One region of the Pullulanibacillus sp. KACC 23026 genome, then DNA from elsewhere that is predicted to be linked to it. Evidence: a T-box and tRNA genes for the amino acid it is inferred to sense, from the RefSeq annotation. Region 1 holds a T-box; the other holds one or more tRNA genes.
What was found. The T-box of region 1 lies ahead of tyrS (tyrosine--tRNA ligase). A T-box ahead of a tRNA ligase gene usually reads a tRNA of that ligase, here a tRNA-Tyr.
Positions count from the first base shown of each region.

Region 2: it encodes a tRNA-Tyr, which carries the amino acid that the T-box ahead of tyrS (tyrosine--tRNA ligase) is inferred to sense. The anticodon was not compared.

Region 1 covers NZ_CP119107.1:2,509,291-2,520,679, reverse strand. Annotated here, with positions in the region: gene PU629_RS11730 (PAS domain-containing sensor histidine kinase) at 160-1,611, shown strand; gene PU629_RS11725 (ThiF family adenylyltransferase) at 1,705-2,727, shown strand; gene PU629_RS11720 (cytochrome c oxidase assembly protein) at 3,050-3,919, shown strand; gene PU629_RS11715 (YitT family protein) at 4,214-4,810, shown strand; gene spoIIP (stage II sporulation protein P) at 4,947-6,101, shown strand; gene PU629_RS11705 (hypothetical protein) at 6,233-6,496, shown strand; gene PU629_RS11700 (mismatch-specific DNA-glycosylase) at 6,762-7,274, shown strand; T-box leader at 7,342-7,570, shown strand; gene tyrS (tyrosine--tRNA ligase) at 7,638-8,894, shown strand; gene PU629_RS11690 (MATE family efflux transporter) at 9,490-10,851, opposite strand; gene PU629_RS11685 (alanyl-tRNA editing protein) at 11,074-11,389, shown strand, end outside.
Region 2 covers NZ_CP119107.1:2,122,510-2,133,898, reverse strand. Annotated here, with positions in the region: gene PU629_RS10090 (hypothetical protein) at 43-309, shown strand; gene PU629_RS10085 (MFS transporter) at 431-1,600, shown strand; gene PU629_RS10080 (AMP-dependent synthetase/ligase) at 1,781-3,655, opposite strand; gene PU629_RS10075 (SCP2 sterol-binding domain-containing protein) at 3,829-4,197, opposite strand; gene PU629_RS10070 (TetR/AcrR family transcriptional regulator) at 4,259-4,858, opposite strand; gene PU629_RS10065 (Cof-type HAD-IIB family hydrolase) at 5,126-5,950, opposite strand; tRNA gene PU629_RS10060 (tRNA-Ile) at 6,342-6,415, opposite strand; tRNA gene PU629_RS10055 (tRNA-Gly) at 6,433-6,506, opposite strand; tRNA gene PU629_RS10050 (tRNA-Met) at 6,523-6,599, opposite strand; tRNA gene PU629_RS10045 (tRNA-Pro) at 6,652-6,725, opposite strand; tRNA gene PU629_RS10040 (tRNA-Arg) at 6,730-6,806, opposite strand; tRNA gene PU629_RS10035 (tRNA-Leu) at 6,823-6,911, opposite strand; tRNA gene PU629_RS10030 (tRNA-Gly) at 6,933-7,007, opposite strand; tRNA gene PU629_RS10025 (tRNA-Leu) at 7,009-7,091, opposite strand; tRNA gene PU629_RS10020 (tRNA-Lys) at 7,110-7,185, opposite strand; tRNA gene PU629_RS10015 (tRNA-Gln) at 7,192-7,266, opposite strand; tRNA gene PU629_RS10010 (tRNA-Tyr) at 7,348-7,429, opposite strand; tRNA gene PU629_RS10005 (tRNA-Thr) at 7,459-7,534, opposite strand; tRNA gene PU629_RS10000 (tRNA-Phe) at 7,553-7,628, opposite strand; tRNA gene PU629_RS09995 (tRNA-Asp) at 8,021-8,096, opposite strand; tRNA gene PU629_RS09990 (tRNA-Met) at 8,111-8,187, opposite strand; tRNA gene PU629_RS09985 (tRNA-Val) at 8,193-8,268, opposite strand; tRNA gene PU629_RS09980 (tRNA-Glu) at 8,271-8,345, opposite strand; rRNA gene rrf (5S ribosomal RNA) at 8,417-8,532, opposite strand; rRNA gene PU629_RS09970 (23S ribosomal RNA) at 8,597-11,389, opposite strand, start outside.

The DNA of each region.
Region 1 (11,389 bases):
TCATAAATAACGACTGACGGCACATATTCTAATCGAATTGACCCGAGCGTGCGTCACGAGAGGCATTAAGATGTTTGTTGAATCTTTTAATAAGAATCTTTAAACTAAAAGTGAAATAATTAAATAGGTTGCTTGATATAAGAGAGTGGTGAGATCGATATGAAGAACGAAGAAAAGGACACGAAGATGTTATTGATAAGTGAGGAGCTTGAAAATTATATTTATTATACCCATCACTTTGATGACATGATTTCACGGCATTTTATTGAAACGGGTGAATGGGTGTATATCTCTCCATCTTCCGAACGCCTGCTTGGTTACGACCAAGCCCAATTGCACAACAGGCGGTTTTATGAACTTATTCATCCCGAAGACCGAGAAATGACGATCGCTTTTTTAAAACAATCTCGTAAAGATTTTGATAAAATATGTTATCGATTAAGGCGTTTTGAGGGCGATTATCTATGGGTGGAATCCACTTTTAAAAGACGTGTTTTTGAAAAGTGCGAAGAGTGTTTTATGGTGACACGTAACATTACTGAAATAAAACTTGCTGAAGAGAACCTCAAGGAAAGCGAAAAGAAATATCGTGCTTTAGTTGAGTATTCCCGCGATACAATAGGTATTTTATCACCTGGAGGGGATTGGATCTATATAAACGAAACAGGCAAACGCCTATTCGGTGTGACGCGTCAGGAAGAGATTATTGGCCGCTTTTTCCCTGATTTTGTTTCCCCGGGGGATCGTGATGACCTCATCAATTATATAGTGAAGCACCAGCGCGGTGAAGTGCATCGTCCCATTGACTTCAATGATGTAAAAATTATTAGACAAGATCACATGCTTCGTTATACAGATATAAAAATGATTCCAAATACATACAAAAAACGTAAGACCTTGCAAATTATGATTAATGACATAACCGATCGAAAAAAAACCGAAGAGATGCTCCAAAACGCTGAAAAGCTTACCGTTGTTGGACAGCTTGCTGCAGGGATTGCCCATGAAATTCGTAATCCTTTGACAGCCATCAAAGGCTTTACACAGCTTCTTCGCAATCAAATTAATCCGAACTACGCTGAGGTGATCCTTCAAGAATTAGATCGTATTGAGAGTATTGTCAGTGATTTACTTATTTTAGCTAAACCTCAGGCGATGAAAATGGAGACATGCGACCTTATTGATCTAATTAATCGAACGCTAATCTTATTAAACTCACAAGCGATTATGAACAATGTCATGATTCATCTTAATAGTCATTATGAAGAGTTGTTTATCGATTGCGAACCAGATCAGTTAAAACAAGTCTTTATTAATTTTATTAAAAATTCGATTGAAGCGATGCCTGATGGCGGGACAGTTGTGATCGATGTTCAAAAGTATGCCAATGTGGTACAACTTGAATTTGTGGACGAGGGGATGGGAATTCCACAAGACCGATTAGCCAAAATTGGTCAGCCATTTTATAGTACCAAAGAAAAAGGGACAGGATTAGGGATGATGATCTGTCAACGAATTATTAAAAATCATAAAGGGACAATGACGATTCGCAGTGAAGTCGATAAGGGAACGACTATTCAATTAAAGCTTCCTATTAATTTATCAAAATAAACCGACCTTTGGAGGCGCGCTGTTAGACATTTGTCCCCGGTATTCCTTATGATAGAAAGACTTACTTAATCTATAAATTGAATGAGGGCTATTATGACACAAAGATATACACGCTTAGAACGTTTTCGTCCGATCGGAGTGGACGGCGTGAAAAGGCTTCGAGAGGCTCACGTCGTTATTATTGGGATGGGAGCACTTGGAGCCTCTCAAGCAGAGATGCTTGTGAGGTCAGGTATCGGCAAGCTTACAATCATTGACAGAGATTATGTGGATACGACTAATCTACAGCGTCAGCAGCTCTATACTGAGCAGGATGTGAAAAGACACTTACCGAAAGCCTATGCGGCAAAGAACCATTTAGAGGCGATCAATTCAGAGGTGGAAATTGAAGTAGCCATTGAGGATCTTTTTAGCGGTAACGCAGATCGGCTCTTATCAAATGCGGATCTTTTGCTGGATGGAACCGACAATTTTGAAACGCGCCAACTCATTAATGATTTTAGTCATCGGCACGGAATTCCTTGGATATACGGTGCCGCTACCGCAAGCTATGGCGTTATGATGCCAATTATTCCGGGTAAAACGCCGTGCTTTCATTGCTTATTCTCCCATCAGATGGTTGCCGGTGAAACCTGTGAAACCGCTGGGATTATTGGACCAGCCGTGCAAATGACCGTCGCTCTTCAACTGTCAGAAGCGATGAAGCTTCTGACCGGCCATTCTGAAGCGATCCGCCACGGTTTAACAACGTATGACATCTGGAAAAATGAACAAACCACCATTCGGCTGGATGGGCTGAAAGTTCCGCATTGCCCAACTTGCGGGGTGAATCCTTCCTATCCATTCCTTAAAGGTGACTATGAGAGTAAGACGGCTGTTCTTTGCGGAAGGGAAACGGTTCAAGTTCGCCCAACTGCTTTTAATGAGAGGCAATATACGTCGGTCGTCCAATCGCTAGAAAAACTTGAGATGATCCGGAGAACAAATGATTTTCTCACACAATTTGAAGCCGACGGACATATCGTCGTGTTGTTTAAAGACGGCAGAGCCTTAATTCATGGCACATCTGATCCTTTAATCGCCAAAAATCTTTATCAACGCTATGTTGGCAGCTAAGAACACTCCATTAGTTTTGGTAGTCTATTGAGGGAAGGCTCTGTGCATACGGATCTATCGCCAACCAGGTTAAGAATCGTGAGCAATGAGGGGTTGCCCACCAATTTGGACGCCGCCACGTGAAAAATCGTGCGCAAGTGGCAGTCCTATCCATTCATCAAGATTTCAGCTTAGTGCTGGAATCTTTTTTGCCTTTCGCTCATTCAACACAAAGTAGTCGAAATAGTTAAAGTATTGTTTGACACATCTTACAAGATGGTGCTACGCTTAATATAAAAAGTGCTATCGTTTTCACAGTTTATTTAAGAAAGGATCGATCTCTATGCCTGGCATGTCGATGTCTGTTTCTCCAAGCCACTTCTGGCAGCTTGGTTTTTTTGAATTGTGGCATCCGGTTTTGTTCGTCATTTTAGTAGCCATAGGGTTTGTCTACATAAGAACTGTTCAGCGTCACGAGAAAAAGCCAGTGATCACTAAGACGATCTCATTTAATTTAAGTTTATTGATGTTCTATTTTTCAGAAGGCAGTCCTCTTAGTGCTTTGGGTCATCACTTTTTATTCAGTGCTCATATGCTTTCTATGTCCGTTACGTATTTTATCGTACCTCCACTATTCTTAGGAGGCATTTATGAGTGGATGATTGTTCCACTTGTGAAGAGGTCTGCATTCAAGAGATTTATAAATTTCATGACAAACCCCATCCTTGCCGTGAGTCTTTTCAATTTACTTTTATCGTTCTACCATGTCCCTGTTATTTTTAATTTGATCATGTCCAAAATGGCGTATATGAATTTATCCTTAGTTTTATTGCTTTTCTTCGCGTTTGTCATGTGGTGGCCTATTGTTCAACCGACACTTGAGACTCGGTCTCTAACTGAGCTCCAAAAGCTGGGGTATGTTTTTGTGGCAAGCATTCTTCTTACACCTGCCTGTGCCATGATCACATTTGCAAATAGTTTCTTATATTTGAAGACCGCAACTGAACCCACTTTTTTTGCTAATTTTTCACCGATGGAAGACCAGTCAACGGGCGGGGTCGTGATGAAGGTGACGCAAGAGCTTGTCTTTATTTGTACGTTTGCCTATATTTTCTTTAAGTGGTCGAAAAGAGAAAAGCCTGAACTTGAGAATGATTTAAATCCAAAGCTAACGAGTATCAAACAACAGCTTCCATCATTTCGAACCAAATAACGACTTATAAAAGTCAGCCGGTCTAAAGGCTGGCTTTTTTTAATTTAAAAGGGGAATCCGCGCGGGATTGTTCAGAGCTATTTAGAATTTTTAGCATCATTTCTTGGATTTCTCCAAGATTCTTGAGACCTTTTGGGCGAGGGTTACGCTTTTCCCATGAGCTTCAGAGGATCTCTCTTTTCCCTTTTAGAAATTCACCCAAATATGCCTATATCTTTATTTGTGAAAAAGTGTCAAACTGTGGACAAATGTCTCATACCTATAAAAGAGACAACCTTTTATGGGGGAATTCATGTGGACGTCCGAAAGTTTTTTGCGTTGATTGGTGCTTCTATTGTGATCTCTGTAGGCATTAATGGTTTTCTGATCCCTTATGAATTTTTGGACGGCGGTATGATTGGGATCGGTCTTATTTTGAATTATGCCTATGGGATAAAGGCGGGCTTAGCTATACTGCTTTTAAGCTTACCTATATATGTTTATGCTCTGATCAAGGAGAGAGGATTATTTATTAAAAGTGTCCATGGGTTACTCTTAACCTCTCTGTTGATCGACGCCTTCGCTCCTTTAAGTGATGAAATCTTTGTCCCGCCGCTTTTAAGTGCCATTCTTGGAGGCTTGCTTGTCGGCGCAGGGATCGGCCTAATGCTTCGATACGAGACGAGCACAGGTGGTTTAGATTTACTCGCTTTATTCCTATCAAAAAAAGCAGGGATTAATGTGGGAATTCTCATCTTTTCATTTGATTGTTTGGTGCTGTTAACCGGTCATTTTTTAATAGGGATTCCACTGACCTATTCAATCATTGTCGTTGCCTGTGTGGGCAGTATGACGTCATGGGTAACGGTGGTTCATCCCGATCACTGGTTCTCCTTCCGAATGAAATCCTAGTAATTTCTTACCTTTTCTATTAAAACGAGCATGAATCGATGATACGCTTCATAGAATGTGATAAGCCTATAAAAACATCAAGATTCATTGACCGTGATAAATTAGTAGAAGAGGACGATGCAGGATGCTAACACCTTTGCCAATTAAACAAAGAGAACTGTCGACCCGTTCGTTAATCTGGCAAATCCCCGTCACCGTTATAAGTCTATTTATTCTCATTGGCGTCATGACGACTCCTTTATTCCAACGCTTTTTTTATTTGGACTTTGTGGATCAGGCCTTACATTCGGTTAAAGCGGAGCCTTTGGTAGAACTGATGGGGGCTGAAAATCCAGTCTTTGATCATGCCTTACCGAAAAACTATGAAACCTTTCATTTTTCTAAGTTCGCTTTGCAAACGGTGACTCATATTAACCTGGAAGATGAGCGAAGTCTGTTGGGCAATGAACTTCCAGGCTTCGCTTTATACGATACACATATTGTTGTGGCAGGAGAGGGCACGAACTATACCAATGTTCCGAACGATACACCACCTTCGCTCGATTATATTCTTAAGCAGCAACAACAAGATTTTAATCAAAATTCATCGGATACGGATTCAAATGGACAGTCATCTCACAAACCGAGCACGACCAATGTAAAAGGTGCTCAAATCTTGCTGTATTCCACACATTCTTGGGAAAATTATTTGCCTTTAATTGGTAAAACAGGGGATCCGGTTGCTGATGACGCAGTTGGATCAGGTTCTAAGCTTCAGGGTGTCCATCTTGTTGATACTTGGTTAAAAAATGATTTAGAGTCAGAAGGAATCGGGACAGATGTTAATTATCAAGATGCCGCAACCGTCCTTCATGAGCACAATTGGAATACAAACCAGGCCTACACGGCATCTCGTTCAATTGTTGAAGACGCCGTCAAGAGCGGAAAACCTTATAAACTTATCATTGATATTCATAGAGATTCTGCCCGTGAAAATGTGACAACCGCGCAAATTAATAATAAGCGTTATGCGCGTGTGGACTTGGTTATTGGAACGGCGGACCCTCATTATCAACAAAATGAGGCCATTGCACAGAAATTAAATGATGCAATGAATAAAGAATACCCAGGTCTTTCAAGAGGGATATTTGCAAAAGGGCTATCTGAGGGTAATGGTGTTTATAATCAGGATCTTTCTACTCACGCTCTTTTGTTCGAAATTGGCGGTGTTGATAATAACGAAACCGAATTGAAGAATACGGACGCTGCTCTTGCGAAGATCATTAGCGAGTACGTCAAATCTGGGAGTTGACGCAACAGGCGGACTTGGACAAAACATTGTCAAGCCTGAACCCCAGAATATAGGGTAGATATCCAAGCATATTAAAACACCTCCGCGTAAGATGTATGGAACGATTGACATCTTAATAAGGAGGTGTGTACATGGGACCCGATCATTACTATAACTTAATTCAAAACGAACACATGAATAAACCTGTTCAAATCCGAACTCACGATGGAGCCGTTCACAGAGGGGTTGTACGACAAGTAGATCGAACACATGTTTATCTTGAACCATTAGATGGTGCGGATGGCGGCCCGATGATGGATGGACCAGGCGTTTACTGGTATGGCTGGGGATTTGGATGGCCAATCGCATTAGCCTCCATTGCTTGGATTGCTGCCTTACCATTTTTATTCTGGTAACCCATTCCATTGCGCGTTAAAAAGCTCAGATCTGATTGTAGTTGAAAAAAGAGAAGGCGTTCATCATTCTATTAAAAATTAAAAGGTGCTCTCCCGGTTGCATGACTTGTTTTCGACTAATAAAACGAAGAACTTGGTAACAGGATTGCCAAGTTCTTTGTTATGAAAAACATCTATAATTGCTCAGGAATTTAGTTCATTGTATATTTAAGTAGAATCGCTTTTAATCACTTTTAATCATTTTGCGAACGTATAGGAGGCACCTATGCCTTATTTACCGGACTATCTCAAACATGATTTAACCATTTTATTTATAGGTTTTAACCCTAGTATTAAGTCTGGGGAATCGGGTCATCATTATGCCAACCCGACGAATCGTTTTTACAAACTGCTTGAACAATCCGGACTTCTACTTAAACGAATTCGTCCAGAAGAGGACAGCACACTTCTAAATTATGGGTATGGACTTACTAATATTGTGGAAAAACCAACCCGCGCGGCGTCCGACCTCACAAAAGCAGATTATGAAGCGGGTCGAGACGTGCTTTTAAAGAAACTTATCATCTTTAAACCGAAAATAGCTTGTTATGTAGGCAAAGGTGTTTACGAACGGATGACGTCAAGACGCCCCATTCCTTGGGGGAAGCAAACCCCATCATTAGTGCCCCATACGATTGATTTTGTCGTGCCCTCTTCAAGCGGGCTAGTCAGGATGCCTTTTGAAGAAATGGTAGAATTTTATTCAAGCTTAAAAGAAGAGGCCGATCACTTAAACTAGTCATTTTTTGATGGATTCTCTTGACTTGAGCTTTTTTTCATGTTACATATTGTTTATTCAATTTAAAATTAGGACGTTGATGGAATTTAGTAGTGAGCCAGTTCCCTGCTTTAGAGAGCCGACGGGGGTGCAAGTCGGTGCATAATTGGTCCATGAATTACCTTCCGGAGTCACTGCCATGAAAACAAGTCAGTAGTGGCAGTCGGTTTATCAAGCCGTTATCCATTTTGAGCGGAGGCTAAAATTTTATTTTGTGGCCTCAAGAAGGATGGTACCGCGTGCACAGCGCTCCTTTATGGAGGGTTGTTTTTTTGTGTTTACAATTAATTAGAATGCGCTGGATTTGAGAGAGGATGTGGAGAGATGAATTTATTACAGGACTTAGAAAATAGAGGACTTCTCTATCAGGTTACGGATCGTGAAGCATTGGAGAAGCTTCTAGAGGAAGAGAAAATTGCCTTATATTGCGGGTTTGATCCGACTGGAGATAGTCTTCATATCGGCCACCTTGTCACCATTGTCACCATGAGGCGTTTTCAGCTTGCTGGGCATACGCCAATCGCACTTGTCGGTGGAGGTACAGGCATGATCGGTGACCCGAGCGGCCGTTCTACCGAGCGGAATCTCAATGAGTTGTCGATTGTACAGGAGTGGAGCGAAAAGATTAAGAGACAATTAATGAAGTCACTTGATTTTGATGGGGAAAGTCCAGCGAAGATGATGAATAACTATGACTGGTTAGGCAAGTTGTCGATGATTGAATTTCTTAGAGATGTTGGGAAGCATTTTCCTGTCAATTACATGCTTAACAAGGATTCCGTTACCTCACGAATGGAAAATGGGATCTCGTTTACCGAATTTAGTTACATGATTTTACAAGCCTATGATTTCCTTAACCTCTATGAGAAAGCAGGCTGCCGTCTCCAAATTGGAGGCAGTGACCAATGGGGAAATATAACAGCCGGTCTTGAACTCATTCGCCGAAATGGTCATGAAGCACCTGCGTTTGGCGTGACCTTCCCGCTCATTACAAAGAGTGACGGTACTAAATTCGGGAAGACAGCAGGTGAAGCGATTTGGTTGGATCCAGAAAAAACAACCCCTTATGAGTTTTACCAGTTCTGGCTCAATACAGAAGACCGCGATGTGATTCGGTTTATTAAATACTTCACCTTCATTTCAGAAGAAGAAGTGGCGGCACTTGAAAAAGAAGTCGAAACGGCACCGGAGAAGCGTGTCGCCCAGCGACGATTGGCAGAAGAATTGACGATCTTTGTTCATAGTGAGGAAGCCTTGCAACAGGCGGTTCGAATTACCGAGGCTCTCTTCAGCGGCGAATTGTCCGAATTGACCGCTTCGGATATTAAACAAGGGTTTAAACAATTCCCAACTTATCAAGCAGAAACGAAAGAGGAAATCGGGTTAATTGATTTACTCGTTTCAGCAGGTGTCGTGTCTTCCAAGCGTCAAGCTCGTGAAGATATCCAAAATGGAGCAGTCTATGTAAACGGCCATCGTATAACCGATGTTCAGTACACCGTTACCGCCGCTGACAGAATCGAGGATCAATTCACGATCATCCGCCGAGGCAAGAAGAAATACACGTTAATTAAATACTAATCAGAAAAAAGCCTTCATTTTATTAAATAAATCGTTTCGATAACGTGAAGACGATCTAAACTCGCCGTATTGGTGACCACTAAAAGCTTGGGGTTCCTCCCAAGCTTTTGTTTTTAATAGGAGACGCTAATGCGGTGTTGATCAATAAGCGGAGAAACTTCTCTTAAATAGGAAATCGTGCTGAAAACCGCCTAAATAGACGGAGGAATTCCGCTTATTGACTCCAGAAAGCGCGGTTGGGAGTCCTTTTGCCATGCTTAAGCGGAAAATCTCCGCTTATATAACCGCACTCGAGCATGATTCTACTGTATAACCGGAAATCCTCCGCTTATTTCTGGTTACTCGATTGCCTGCTTTAGTAAAACATCAACCAAATAATGTGCAAGTCGACAACACCAATGGCATTGGTCAAAATGCGAAGCTCCAACGCACCAAAAAGTGTTGCCGAAACCGGAAAAAGGGTGCGATGGTTTTTTTAGTTGCGCTCGCTTTTGCTGGCTGGCTAATTTTAGAGCCCCAATCGTGCTGCGATTGGGGCTCTAATTTAGTCTAATATTGGGTATGTTTTTCCACTGGAATGGTTCATAGTGGAGGTTTATCCTTTTTCTTGCAGCAGGCTGAACCGCTTTTGAACGGCAATTAGTCGGATGAATAAGGTGACCGCTCCGACAGCGAGACCTGTAATTAACCCAATCCAATAACCGTATGGACCCAGAGAGGTTTTATGAGCTAAAAAAATTCCAACAGGCAAGCCGATAAGCCAGAAGGAGATGAGGGTCATGACAAAGGTGATGTTAACATCTTTATAACCCCTTAATGAACCTTGGATCGGCGCTTGAATGGCATCAGATAATTGAAAGAAAATCGCAAATACAAGAAAATGAGAGGCCATCCGTAAAACTTGCGGGTCCGTTGAATAGAGTCTTGAAATCGGTTGATTAAAGCGCAATAAGATAAAGGCAAAGAATAAGGCAAAGAGAATGGCGATCCCAATACCAATGAAACTATATGTTCTAGCCTCTGAGTAGCGTCTGCCTCCTGCTTCAAACCCAACCGCAATCGTTAAGGCCATTGAGACACTCATCGGAACCATATATAAGAACGATGCGAAGTTAAGAGCCGCCTGGTGGGCAGCAACAATTATCGTGCTGTATTCACTCATTAAGAGTGTAAAGACTGCAAAAATACTCGTTTCAAAAAATACCGAGAACCCAATTGGAAGACCTAGTTTTAATAGTTCTTTCCAAGCTAAAAAAGAGGGTCGGGGGAGCTTGCGAAAGACTTGATAATGGTGAAAATCCTTTAGAGTAATAATACATATAATAGCAATTGCCATGATCATCCAATACGTGATGGCCGTAGCGACACCTGCCCCAACACCACCAAGCTTTGGAGCTCCCCATTTCCCAAAGATGAAGAGGTAGTTGAACAGCGCATTAATGGGTAATCCCAATAGACTGATCAGCATGGATAATCGAGTGAGACCATGCGCATCGATAAAACCGCGAAGGACATTATAGGCAAACAATGGAATAATCCCGGCTGATAGTGCGACTAAATAGCGCCAGGCAATGTCATGAACTTGACGGCTAAGCCCCATTTGATTGAGCAGGGGTTCTAATACGAGACTTCCAATACCGAAAAGAATGATCGCAATCGTAACCGACAGATAAAGGGCTTGGTGCAGTTTCCCAGGAATGGGGTTGGTTTCTTTAGCTCCTATAAGCTGGGAAAGAATCGGGGTAAGGCCAAGAAGAATTCCGCTTAATCCTGTATAGACTGGCATCCAAATATTTGACCCAATCGCGACACCTGCTAGATCAGCGGCACTAGCATGGCCGGACATGACAGTATCGAAGAACGTCATGGCATACATCCCGCATTGGGTAATGAGGATGGGAATAAGAAGACGTATTAACAAGCGGATTTTTTGAAAGGTTGTTTTTGTTTTATACATGTGAACCATCCTGTCGTGAAGTGAACTTAAGGCAATTGTTTAGTATACCATAAGTGCTTAGAATTTGTTTGCATTCACTTAATCAACCGACCATCCGTCAGGTCTATTTATTTCGGTTTTAGTTTGGTTAATGATATAATTCAGTGTGGAAAGGCATTTCAATTAATAAAACTTGGTTTATAGCAGCGGTAGAAAATATAGATGAAACAGGAGTGGCGAGGCATGAAAAATCGTCTCTATTATCAAGACGCCTACATACATACGTTCGAAGCAGAAGTGGTTCACCGAGGACTTGATGAGAACAGTAATCATTATGTCATCTTATCTAACACTGCTTTTTATCCAACGGGAGGCGGCCAACCGTGTGATCTCGGGACTCTTAATGATGTTAAGGTCGTTGGAGTTGAAGTGGTTGAAGGGGAGATTTATCACTATCTAGAGAAACCGCTCCCTGACGAAGAGCAGCATGTTTTTGGCGTTATTGATTGGGACAGACGCTTTGACCATATGCAGCAGCATGCGGGTCAACATATCTTAT
Region 2 (11,389 bases), 390 kb from region 1:
TCACAAAATAATAATCGAGCAGGCCTTCAGAATCTTAACAAAATGACTGTGGAACATCATTCAGTCGGTCACTTATCTTTCATTGGTGAACAACGCATTCCAAATGATGCCTTGTTTAACGAGACTTCAGTTGGCAGCCTGTCAGGAATCGATTATAATCCACAAATACGTTTATCCTGTTTCTACATACTAACCCAGCCAAGTGAAGGTAAATCAGCCGATAACGGAATCTCAGAAACCGTCTCCATTGAGCTTGTTAAGATTCCGTACAAGTTCTTTGGAGACCGGTTTGAAAAAAACGCCTCATGAATGATTTCTTGAGGAGCTTTTTTATTTAAATTCGCCTTATTGGGGCCTTTTTTTCTTTACATTACTTAGTTTTCCGATTAAACTAAGTTAATGTTCAATTCAACAAGATGAGGTGTTTTTTATGAATTCGAATTTGAAAAAGCTGTTTCTTCTTAATTCCGTTTTCCTAAGCATCACCGGATACAGCACGATCTTTATCAGTTATTTTTTCTGGAAAAACAGCTCCACACTCGGGCCCTTAATTGCCTTTAACGGCTTAAGTTATTTCTTATCCTGTTTTGCCTATACCATTGGCACGTATTATCTCTATAAAAACAAACTTCAAATTAGTTATTATCTGAGTGCCGTTTCTGCTATTTTACTTTTTATCGTCCTTCTTTTAAGTAACCACTTAGGTCACCTTGTTCTTCTTATCGTTTCTGCCGCTTGTTTCGGCTGTGTATTTGGTTTCTTTTATTCCTCCTGCAATTACGCGTTAAGTGTCCTGTCGACGAGAGAAGAACTTAATGTTTTCAATTCGCGTATCGGGTATGTAAAAAACATTTTATTGATTGTTCTACCATTAATAAATTCATTTTTAATCTATTATTTTAGCTTTACGGTTTCCTTTTGCGTCATGCTTGTCATTTCTATTTTTTATTTTGTTGCGGTTACAAGACTGCCCTCCATTGAGGCTGAATTTAACTCAAGCTTTGCCCGAGATTATCAAAAAGTAAAAGTGTCTAAGCAAATGGTGCCCTTTGGAATTATTACAGCAGGTGTTTTAGAGTGTCTCGCCTGCCTGCAAGTCATTATTTTGGTGATTTTATCTAAAAATGCGCTCTACGTCTCTTATTTAAATATCTTAAACATTGTTATTTTAACCATAGGTATTGTGTACATTTCCAAACTGAAGAAATTAAAACTTGAAACTCAATATGTGATCTATACCTTAATCAGCATGGCCTTCATTTTATTGGCTGGATTTGCGCATATTAAGCCGCTCTACTTTGTCGCCATGATTGGACTTGTGATTTCCGTTTATGTGTACGGTTATACGATGGACAATACCTTCTTCAGATATCTTAATGGCATGAAAAAAGAGGATCAAATCGTCATACTTTTAAAACGCGAATATTTGATCACACTTGGCCGCTCAATCATGTATCTCGCACTCTACCTATTTGTCCAATCCATCCACTCGCCCTATCTCCCATACTTATCGCTCGGCGTCATCCTTGTCCTCATCTACTCCCTCTATAAATTCAGAAAATTTGACCACGAAAACCAACCCCTTAGGATGACTTCCTAAGGGGCATTAAAACGCGGGGACGGTTCTGCCGTTTCTGAAAGGGGAAACGCGGGGACGGTTCTCTCGTTTCATTTTTTCATTAAACTAAGCCGTATGCCGCAACTAAATGCGGGACGAACCTACTAGATTAGGGTGTCCTATACGAAGATAAAGCATAGAAAACGAATGATTGAGATCGTTTCAAGCAATCGTCTCACTATGTTTTGACTCCAACTCAAGAATCACTTGGTCAATCGGTTCATTAAGTAATTCCTCTTCATCATAGGCCGCCATGATCGCTTTTCGATAGTTTTGTTCCACTTCTTTTAATCTCACTTTTAAGGAAGGGGTCAGTTCACCTGTTTCAGCGCTCCAGATTTCCGGGCAGATCACCAGTTTCTTAGGTTGTTCATATCTGGGGAATTTTGAAATCGCTTTTTGGATGTCCTTCACAATCAGTGTTTGAAGCTCCGACTGATGAATCAATTGGTCGGTTGAGGAAAGAGAGAGGTTTTGTTTTTCAGCCCATTGCTTCAAATAGTCGTGATCAAGAGCGACTAAGAGGATGACATATTTTCTTCCCTGGCCGATTAAAAGGGATTGATCCACATAAGCACTCTGATTAACAGCACTCTCAACAGGCTGAGGGATGACATTTTTCCCAGTCGATAGCACTATGATGTTCTTCTTCCTGTCGACAATCTTTAGAAAACCCTCTTCATCCATCTCCCCGATATCTCCTGTTTTATACCATCCGTCTACAAACGCTTTTGCCGTGGCTTCCTCATTCTTATAGTACCCTTTCATGACACTAGGACCTTTTACGAGGACTTCCCCGTCATCTCCAAGCTTTACTTTCAAATTGGGCAACGGTTTCCCGACCGATCCAATCTTGGCTCGCAAAACAGGATTAACCGCGATAACCGGAGCCGTTTCAGTTAGACCATAACCCTCAAATATCGGTAAATCTATCGACCAAAAAAATTGGGCAATATCAGGATTAAGAGCAGCTCCGCCTGAAATCATTGCTCTTAACCGACCGCCTACCTTCGCTTTAATTTTTTGATATACAAGCCGGTCGGCCAATTTCCACTTTCGATATAAGCGAGAAGACGTATTTAAAAAAATCAAATCATCTGTTGATCGGCTCAAATAATCCTGATATTTTTCATGACCAACCTTTAACGCCCAATTAAAGATTTTTTGCCGGACAGGGGAACCTGACTCAATTTGATCAATGACTTTCGCGTACACCTTTTCAAAGAGCCTAGGAACACTTGTCATGATCGTCGGTTTCACCTCAAGAAGATTGTCTTGGATGGTGTCTAAGCTTTCTGCATAAGCGATGGTTGCCCCGACAGATAACGGGAGATATTGACCCGCCATCCTTTCAAAGACATGAGAAAGCGGCAAATAAGAAAGAAAAACATCATCTGAACGCGCCTCTAAGACCCAGAACTGGATCCCTTCAATATTCGAGATAAAATTTCCATGCGTCAACATAGCGCCCTTGGGTTGTCCGGTTGTACCTGACGTATGAATAATGGTAGAAACATGATCACGTTCAAGCGATTTCCAAGTCTCTTCCCAAAGCGGTTCGGGGTGTCTCGCCCCAATTTCAAGAAGATGGGCAAACGATAAGACGGAGCCCTGATGAGACGTCCACTCTCCTGGGTCGATGACAATGAGATGTTCAAGCGCAGTTTGATTCACATTAATTTTCTGAACCAATTCTTGATTTTCAACAATGGCCACCTTACAGTCCGATTTTCTTAAAATCAGATTGATTTGCTCCGGCTGCAATGTTGGATAGACCGGGACACTGATGGCACCCAGACTGCCAATCGCAAAATCGGATATCGGCCAATGAATCCTGTTATTGGATATAATAGCGACCTTATCATCTCTTTCAATTCCAAGGTAAGAGAGTCCTTCGGCAGTCCGCTTAATTTCAGACCAAAGATCCTCATACGTCATATATCGATATTCCTTCTGTTCCTTCCACAAATAAGCTGCTTTTTCAGGGAATCGATCAACGGATCTTTTGAGTAATTCCAATAGATTGTGTACGTCCACTCATTTCCCCTCCATAAGAACAACCCCGGAGTATAGGGCTCAAGGAATTAATCTTAGGTGAATTGAGTTAGCCAACAACTTCTTTTTGTGAGCTCACTTTTGCGAGTTGCTCCTGTTAATTTTTATAGATGACTTCAAATTTGCCTTATCCTTTCTTGAGTTTACAGTGCGGTTTATCCTTCTTTTCGGCCAAACTTATAGTTTCCAAGAATGGTATCGAGCTTCAAAGCAAGCCCCATATTTCCTTTAACCTTTAGACGCCCTGTCATAAATGCAGCAGCACCGCTTAATTGCCCTAGAAGAAGTGATTTAAAATGTGACGTCTTCATGATTAAAGTGCAATCTGGCTTAGAAAAATGGTCGCGAACAACAGTCGCTCTTCCGTCAGACAAGTGCAATTGATAAACCCTTTCTGCCTCTCCTTTTAAATGGTATTGATAGACGACATTTATCCCTTCAATCGGCTCAGGATATTCATTCATCGCTTTTTCAATCTCATTCCATATTTCATCTACTGAAAGGTCTTGGATCGCTCTTTGCAAATCGGCTCACTCCTCTAATAGCGCTTTCATTTTAATTAACAAACGGCAAAAATGGAGGTGCTTAAGCACTAGAAATAAGTGAAAACGCCCCAATGATAATTCCATTTAACAAATGAGCAACGTCATCCTGATTAAGTTCTTCTTGATCAATGATACTTTGCAAGACCACTTCATTAATGGCTCCCACCATGGCCCGAGAGACTAGTCGCAACTGTTCTAAAGACTGTTTTTGTGGAATGATCGTGTGTACAGTTTCATAAATACGGCCCGCAAACCTTTGAATGGCCTGCCTTCGAATCCGTTCTGTCTCATGGCTCACACCACATGAGACAACAAGTAATAAGCGTGCTGCTTTCTTCTGCGTCATACAAATTTCAATATACCTTCGAATTCCCGCAAAGGCTTTGTAAGTGACCTTTGTTTCATGGTTCACAGCGTCTTCCACTTCTTCAATAAGCTCCTCCTGAAGCGTCTGACAGAGATGGATAAGCAAATCTTCCTTTGTTTCGAAATGTTGATAAAACGTGGATTTAGATACTCGCGCTTGTTCCACTAAATCCAGCACGGACGTCTCCATATATCCTTTTTCAGTAAACAAGTTGATCGCCGAGAAAAATAATTTGTCTCGTGCCTCTGTAGGCATCACTTGTGTAAATAGCATATGTCTCCCCACTTAACTTTAGTACGATCTCGTATCCACTTCATCGTAAAACAATCAAACAAATCTGTCAATTGATTTGTGATTAAAACTAACGACAGTTTAATGTACACGCAATCTAGAGCAAAGAAAAATCGATTAGAGACAACAGGATAAACGCGATGACATTTTTTATTTTATAAAAAAAGAGCAGACCCCTATAAATGAGGCCTGCTTCTTTTACATAATCTATTCAAGATTATAAAGTTTGTTTACTTCTATTAAAAACATTTAACTTTGAACCGTTTCAGTCTTTAAAATAAACGATTCTACCACTTTCGCAACACCATCATTCATATTGGTATCTGTGATAAAATCGGCATGAGCTTTAATTTCTTCTGTGGCATTCCCCATTGCGACGCCAAGACCCGCAAATTGGATCATGGACAAATCATTATTACTGTCTCCGATAGCAATGACTTCATCACGGCTTATGCCAAGCTTTTGAATCAGTTTGTCTAAGCTTGTCCCTTTTGTTACGCCAACTTCTGTAAATTCTAAAAAGAAAGGCTTTGACCGCATAATACTTAAGCAACCGTCGAACTCTTTTTGCAGCTTTTTTTCCACTCCTGCAAGAAAATCAGGTTCCCTTAACATGAGTGCCTTAACAACAGGAGCTGTGACGGCCTCTTTAAAACTGTCCACAACATCGATTGGCAGATTGGTCAATTTCCCTTCTATATCCGTGTACTCATTAGGATCTTCTGTTATGATCTTGTCTCCCAAATACGTATGGATCCAAACGTTTTCACGACGACTAATATCGTATAGTTCATGCACGGTTTCTACTGGAAGTGTCGAACTGAACAAGACTTCGCCCGTTCTACAATTGATGATGTTTCCTCCGTTAAAAGAAAGAATGAAACTTCCATAATCCTTTAGCCGCAGTTCTTCAGCAATAGGAAGCATACCACTTTCCGGCCGGCCAGATGCCAGCACGACTTTAACCCCCGCATCCTGAGCATCCATCAAAGATTGTTTTGTTCGTTCTGAGATCGTTAAATCGTCACGTAATAGCGTATCATCTAAATCTAGAACAATCATTTTATAGGTCATAAAAGTCATTCCTCCTATTTAATATCCTGAAAATAAGTCCAATTTGAAAAGGCAGACCATTTTTCATTCAATTGGTGGCGGCGTAAAACACACCATGGGAGGTTAGCTCCCTTATTCTTTCGTGCTGCCTTGCCTAAAATCTTAAACTAATGAGTAAAACAAAGATCACCCTAAAAGGATGATCTTCAAATCCATTTTTTAGACATTTGAGAGATTCAAACAAAGGGAATCCCGCTCCCTTGGTCCTAGCTTTTAAAGAGTAGCTAGAGAAACGGGCATTATTTAAATGAGACCGTACAGACGGTTTCCTCATAATTAAAATAGGCGTCCACAAACGTGGGCGCTATGTTTCTAATAGAAAAAAAGACTGCTTATCGCAGTTCTTTTAAAATGGGCCTGAGTGGACTCGAACCACCGACCTCACGCTTATCAGGCGTGCGCTCTAACCAGCTGAGCTACAGGCCCACATTCAAATAAATGGATGGAGCGGGTGATGGGAATCGAACCCACGACCAGAGCTTGGAAGGCTCTTGTTTTACCACTAAACTACACCCGCATCTACTAGATTTAATTGGTAGCGGAGGAGGGAATCGAACCCACGACCTCACGGGTATGAACCGTACGCTCTAGCCAGCTGAGCTACTCCGCCAAGTTGATTTATTTAAGTTATCTTCTTCTCTTAAATGAATTGTTTAAGAGTATCGGGAAGACAGGATTTGAACCTGCGGCCCCTTGGTCCCAAACCAAGTGCTCTACCAAGCTGAGCTACTTCCCGTAAATGGCGCGCCCTGGAGAACTTGAATCCCCAACCTTCTGATCCGTAGTCAGACGCTCTATCCAATTGAGCTAAGGGCGCATTCTATTTTTAGTATTGGTGCCGAGGGCCGGAGTCGAACCGGCACGGTAGTCACCTACCGCAGGATTTTAAGTCCTGTGCGTCTGCCAATTCCGCCACCCCGGCATGCGCTAATTACTATAAGATTGGAGCGGAAGACGGGATTCGAACCCGCGACCCCCACCTTGGCAAGGTGATGTTCTACCACTGAACTACTTCCGCATGGTGCGGGTGAAGGGACTTGAACCCCCACGTCAAAGACACTAGATCCTAAATCTAGCGCGTCTGCCATTCCGCCACACCCGCATATATATTAAATTAAGATGGTGAGCCATGAAGGATTCGAACCTTCGACCCTCTGATTAAAAGTCAGATGCTCTACCGACTGAGCTAATGGCTCAAAACTTGGCTGGCCCACCTGGATTCGAACCAGGGCATGACGGAATCAAAATCCGTTGCCTTACCGCTTGGCTATGGGCCATCATAGAACTAGTGAGAAACGAACTGTCCCGAAGATTAATTGGGAATCTTATTTGGTCGTTACTAATGCTCATATGATGAGTGGAGGGAGAAGGATTCGAACCTTCGAACCCGTTGGGAACGGATTTACAGTCCGTCGCGTTTGGCCGCTTCGCTATCCCTCCACGAAACACTTCATGTATAGAATGAAGCATGGTGCCGGCCAGAGGACTTGAACCCCCAACCTACTGATTACAAGTCAGTTGCTCTACCAATTGAGCTAGGCCGGCATAACCTATAAATTTTAATGGTGGCTCGGGACGGAATCGAACCGCCGACACGAGGATTTTCAGTCCTCTGCTCTACCGACTGAGCTACCGAGCCATATAAATTTTGTGTCGGTCTTGACTAACTCTGTTTAAAATCTCTTGTCAACTTATGATGATTTTAAACAACTCGTAGTTTATTCAAAGGTGTAATGCTCGTTGCTCTACCGACTGAGCTACCGAGCCATATAAATTTTGTGTCGGTCTTGGCTAACTCTGTTTAAAATCTCTTGTCAACTTATGATGATTTTAAACAACTCGTAGTTTATTCAAAGGTGTAATGCTCGTTGCTCTACCGACTGAGCTACCGAGCCATATAAATTTTGTGTCGGTCTTGACTAACTCTGTTTAAAATCTCTTGTCAACTTATGATGATTTTAAACAACTCGTAGTTTATTCAAAGGTGTAATGCTCGTTGCTCTACCGACTGAGCTACCGAGCCGTATAATATGGCGGACCCGACCGGGATCGAACCGGCGATCTCCTGCGTGACAGGCAGGCATGTTAACCGCTACACCACGGGTCCATATTAAAATAATTTGGTTGCGGGGGCAGGATTTGAACCTACGACCTTCGGGTTATGAGCCCGACGAGCTACCAGACTGCTCCACCCCGCGACGAATGGTGGAGGATGACGGGATCGAACCGCCGACCCCCTGCTTGTAAGGCAGGTGCTCTCCCAGCTGAGCTAATCCTCCATTGGTGACCCCTACGGGATTCGAACCCGTGTTACCGCCGTGAAAGGGCGGTGTCTTAACCGCTTGACCAAGGGGCCATTGCATTAGAAATTCTAAATTATATAGAGACTATAATAACCTACAGTTCATCTTATTATGTAAATAATCTGCCCGGCGGCGTTCTACTCTCGCAGGGGGAAGCCCCCAACTACCATCGACGCTGAAGAGCTTAACGGCCGTGTTCGGGATGGGAACGGGTGTGACCTCTTCGCCATAACCACCGGACAAAGTATTCAATTGAAGGATCGTACCTTCAAAACTAGATAGGAAGTCAAACAAACACTAATTTAAGGTTAAGCCCTCGATCGATTAGTATCCGTCAGCTCCATGCGTTGCCGCACTTCCACCTCGGACCTATCTACCTCATCATCTCTAAGGGATCTTACTGACTTAAAGTCATGGGAAATCTCATCTTGAGGGGGGCTTCATGCTTAGATGCTTTCAGCACTTATCCCGTCCACACATAGCTACCCAGCGGTGCTCCTGGCGGAACAACTGGGACACCAGCGGTGTGTCCATCCCGGTCCTCTCGTACTAAGGACAGCTCCTCTCAAATTTCCAACGCCCGCGACGGATAGGGACCGAACTGTCTCACGACGTTCTGAACCCAGCTCGCGTACCGCTTTAATGGGCGAACAGCCCAACCCTTGGGACCCACTTCAGCCCCAGGATGCGATGAGCCGACATCGAGGTGCCAAACCTCCCCGTCGATGTGGACTCTTGGGGGAGATAAGCCTGTTATCCCCAGGGTAGCTTTTATCCGTTGAGCGATGGCCCTTCCATGCGGCGCCACCGGATCACTAAGCCCGACTTTCGTCCCTGCTCGACTTGTAGGTCTCGCAGTCAAGCTCCCTTGTGCCTTTACACTCTGCGAATGATTTCCAACCATTCTGAGGGAACCTTTGGGCGCCTCCGTTACTCTTTAGGAGGCGACCGCCCCAGTCAAACTGCCCACCTGACACTGTCTCCGAACCGGATTACGGTCCCGGGTTAGAATGTCCATACCGAAAGGGTAGTATTCCACCGACGCCTCCACCGAACCTGGCGGTCCGGCTTCAAAGGCTCCTACCTATCCTATACAATCGATACAGACATCCAATATCAAGCTGCAGTAAAGCTCCATGGGGTCTTTCCGTCCTGTCGCGGGTAACCTGCATCTTCACAGGTACTATAATTTCACCGGGTCTCTCGTTGAGACAGTATCCAAGTCGTTGCACCTTTCGTGCGGGTCGGAACTTACCCGACAAGGAATTTCGCTACCTTAGGACCGTTATAGTTACGGCCGCCGTTTACTGGGGCTTCAATTCAGAGCTTCTCCTAAAAGGATAACCCCTCCTCTTAACCTTCCAGCACCGGGCAGGTGTCAGCCCCTATACATCACCTTTCGGTTTAGCAGAGACCTGTGTTTTTGCTAAACAGTCGCTTGGATCTTTTCACTGCGGCTCAGCAGGGCTATTCACCCCGCCAAGCACCCCTTCTCCCGAAGTTACGGGGTCATTTTGCCGAGTTCCTTAACGAGAGTTCTCCCGAGCGTCTTAGGATTCTCTCCTCGCCTACCTGTGTCGGTTTGGGGTACGGGCACCTTGAGACTCGCTAGAGGCTTTTCTTGGCAGTGTAAACACGGGCACTTCGGTACTAAAATTCCCTCCCCATCACAGCTCAGCCTTACGAAGGCGGGATTTGCCTCACCTTCAGCCTTACTGCTTGGACGCGCCTATCCATCAGCGCGCTTGCCTTGCCTTCCTGCGTCCCCCCATTGCTCAAACGTCTCCTGGTGGTACAGGAATATCAACCTGTTGTCCATCGCCTACGCCTTCCGGCCTCGGCTTAGGTCCCGACTAACCCTGAGCGGACGAACCTTCCTCAGGAACCCTTAGGCTTTCGACGGAGGGGATTCTCACCCCTCTTTTCGTTACTCATACCGGCATTCTCACTTCTAAGCGCTCCAGCAAACCTTCCAGTTTACCTTCTCTGCCCTTAGAACGCTCCCCTACCATCCCATTGGGATCCATAGCTTCGGTGATACGTTTAGCCCCGTTACATTTTCGGCGCAGCGCCACTCGACCAGTGAGCTATTACGCACTCTTTAAATGGTGGCTGCTTCTAAGCCAACATCCTGGTTGTCTGGGCAACGCCACATCCTTTGCCACTTAACGTATACTTGGGGACCTTAGCTGATGGTCTGGGCTGTTTCCCTCTCGACGACGGATCTTATCACTCGCCGTCTGACTCCCGAGAATGAGTCCTTGGCATTCGGAGTTTGACTGAACTCGGTAACCCTGTGGGGGCCCCTCACTCAATCAGTGCTCTACCTCCAAGTCTCTTCCCTCGAGGCTAGCCCTAAAGCTATTTCGGGGAGAACCAGCTATCTCCGAGTTCGATTGGCATTTCACCCCTACCCACACCTCATCCCCGCACTTTTCAACGTGCGTGGGTTCGGGCCTCCATTCAGTGTTACCTGAACTTCACCCTGGACATGGGTAGATCACACGGTTTCGGGTCTACAACCTTAAACTATCGCCCTATTCAGACTCGCTTTCGCTCTGGCTCCGTCTCTTCAACTTAACCTTGCTTAAGATCGTAACTCGCCGGTCCATTCTACAAAAGGTACGCCGTCATCCCCCCGGGTCCCCGCAAAAGCCTACTTTTGTGGGTGGGGTGGACTTCGACTACTTGTAAGCACACGGTTTCAGGATCTCTTTCACTCCCCTTCCGGGGTGCTTTTCACCTTTCCCTCACGGTACTGGTTCACTATCGGTCACTAGGGAGTATTTAGCCTTGGGAGATGGTCCTCCCGGATTCCGACGGGGTTTCACGTGTCCCGCCGTACTCAGGATCCACTCAGGTTGGGGGTCTGTTTCGACTACAGGGCTGTTACCTTCTCTGGCCGGCCTTTCCAAACCGGTTCGTCTACAGCTCCCCTTCCGGGATGAGTGTCCTACAACCCCAAGAGGCAAGCCTCTTGGTTTGGGCTGTTCCCGTTTCGCTCGCCACTACTAAGGGAATCGCATTTGCTTTCTCTTCCTCTGGGTACTTAGATGTTTCAGTTCCCCAGGTCTGCCTTCCATACCCTATGTATTCA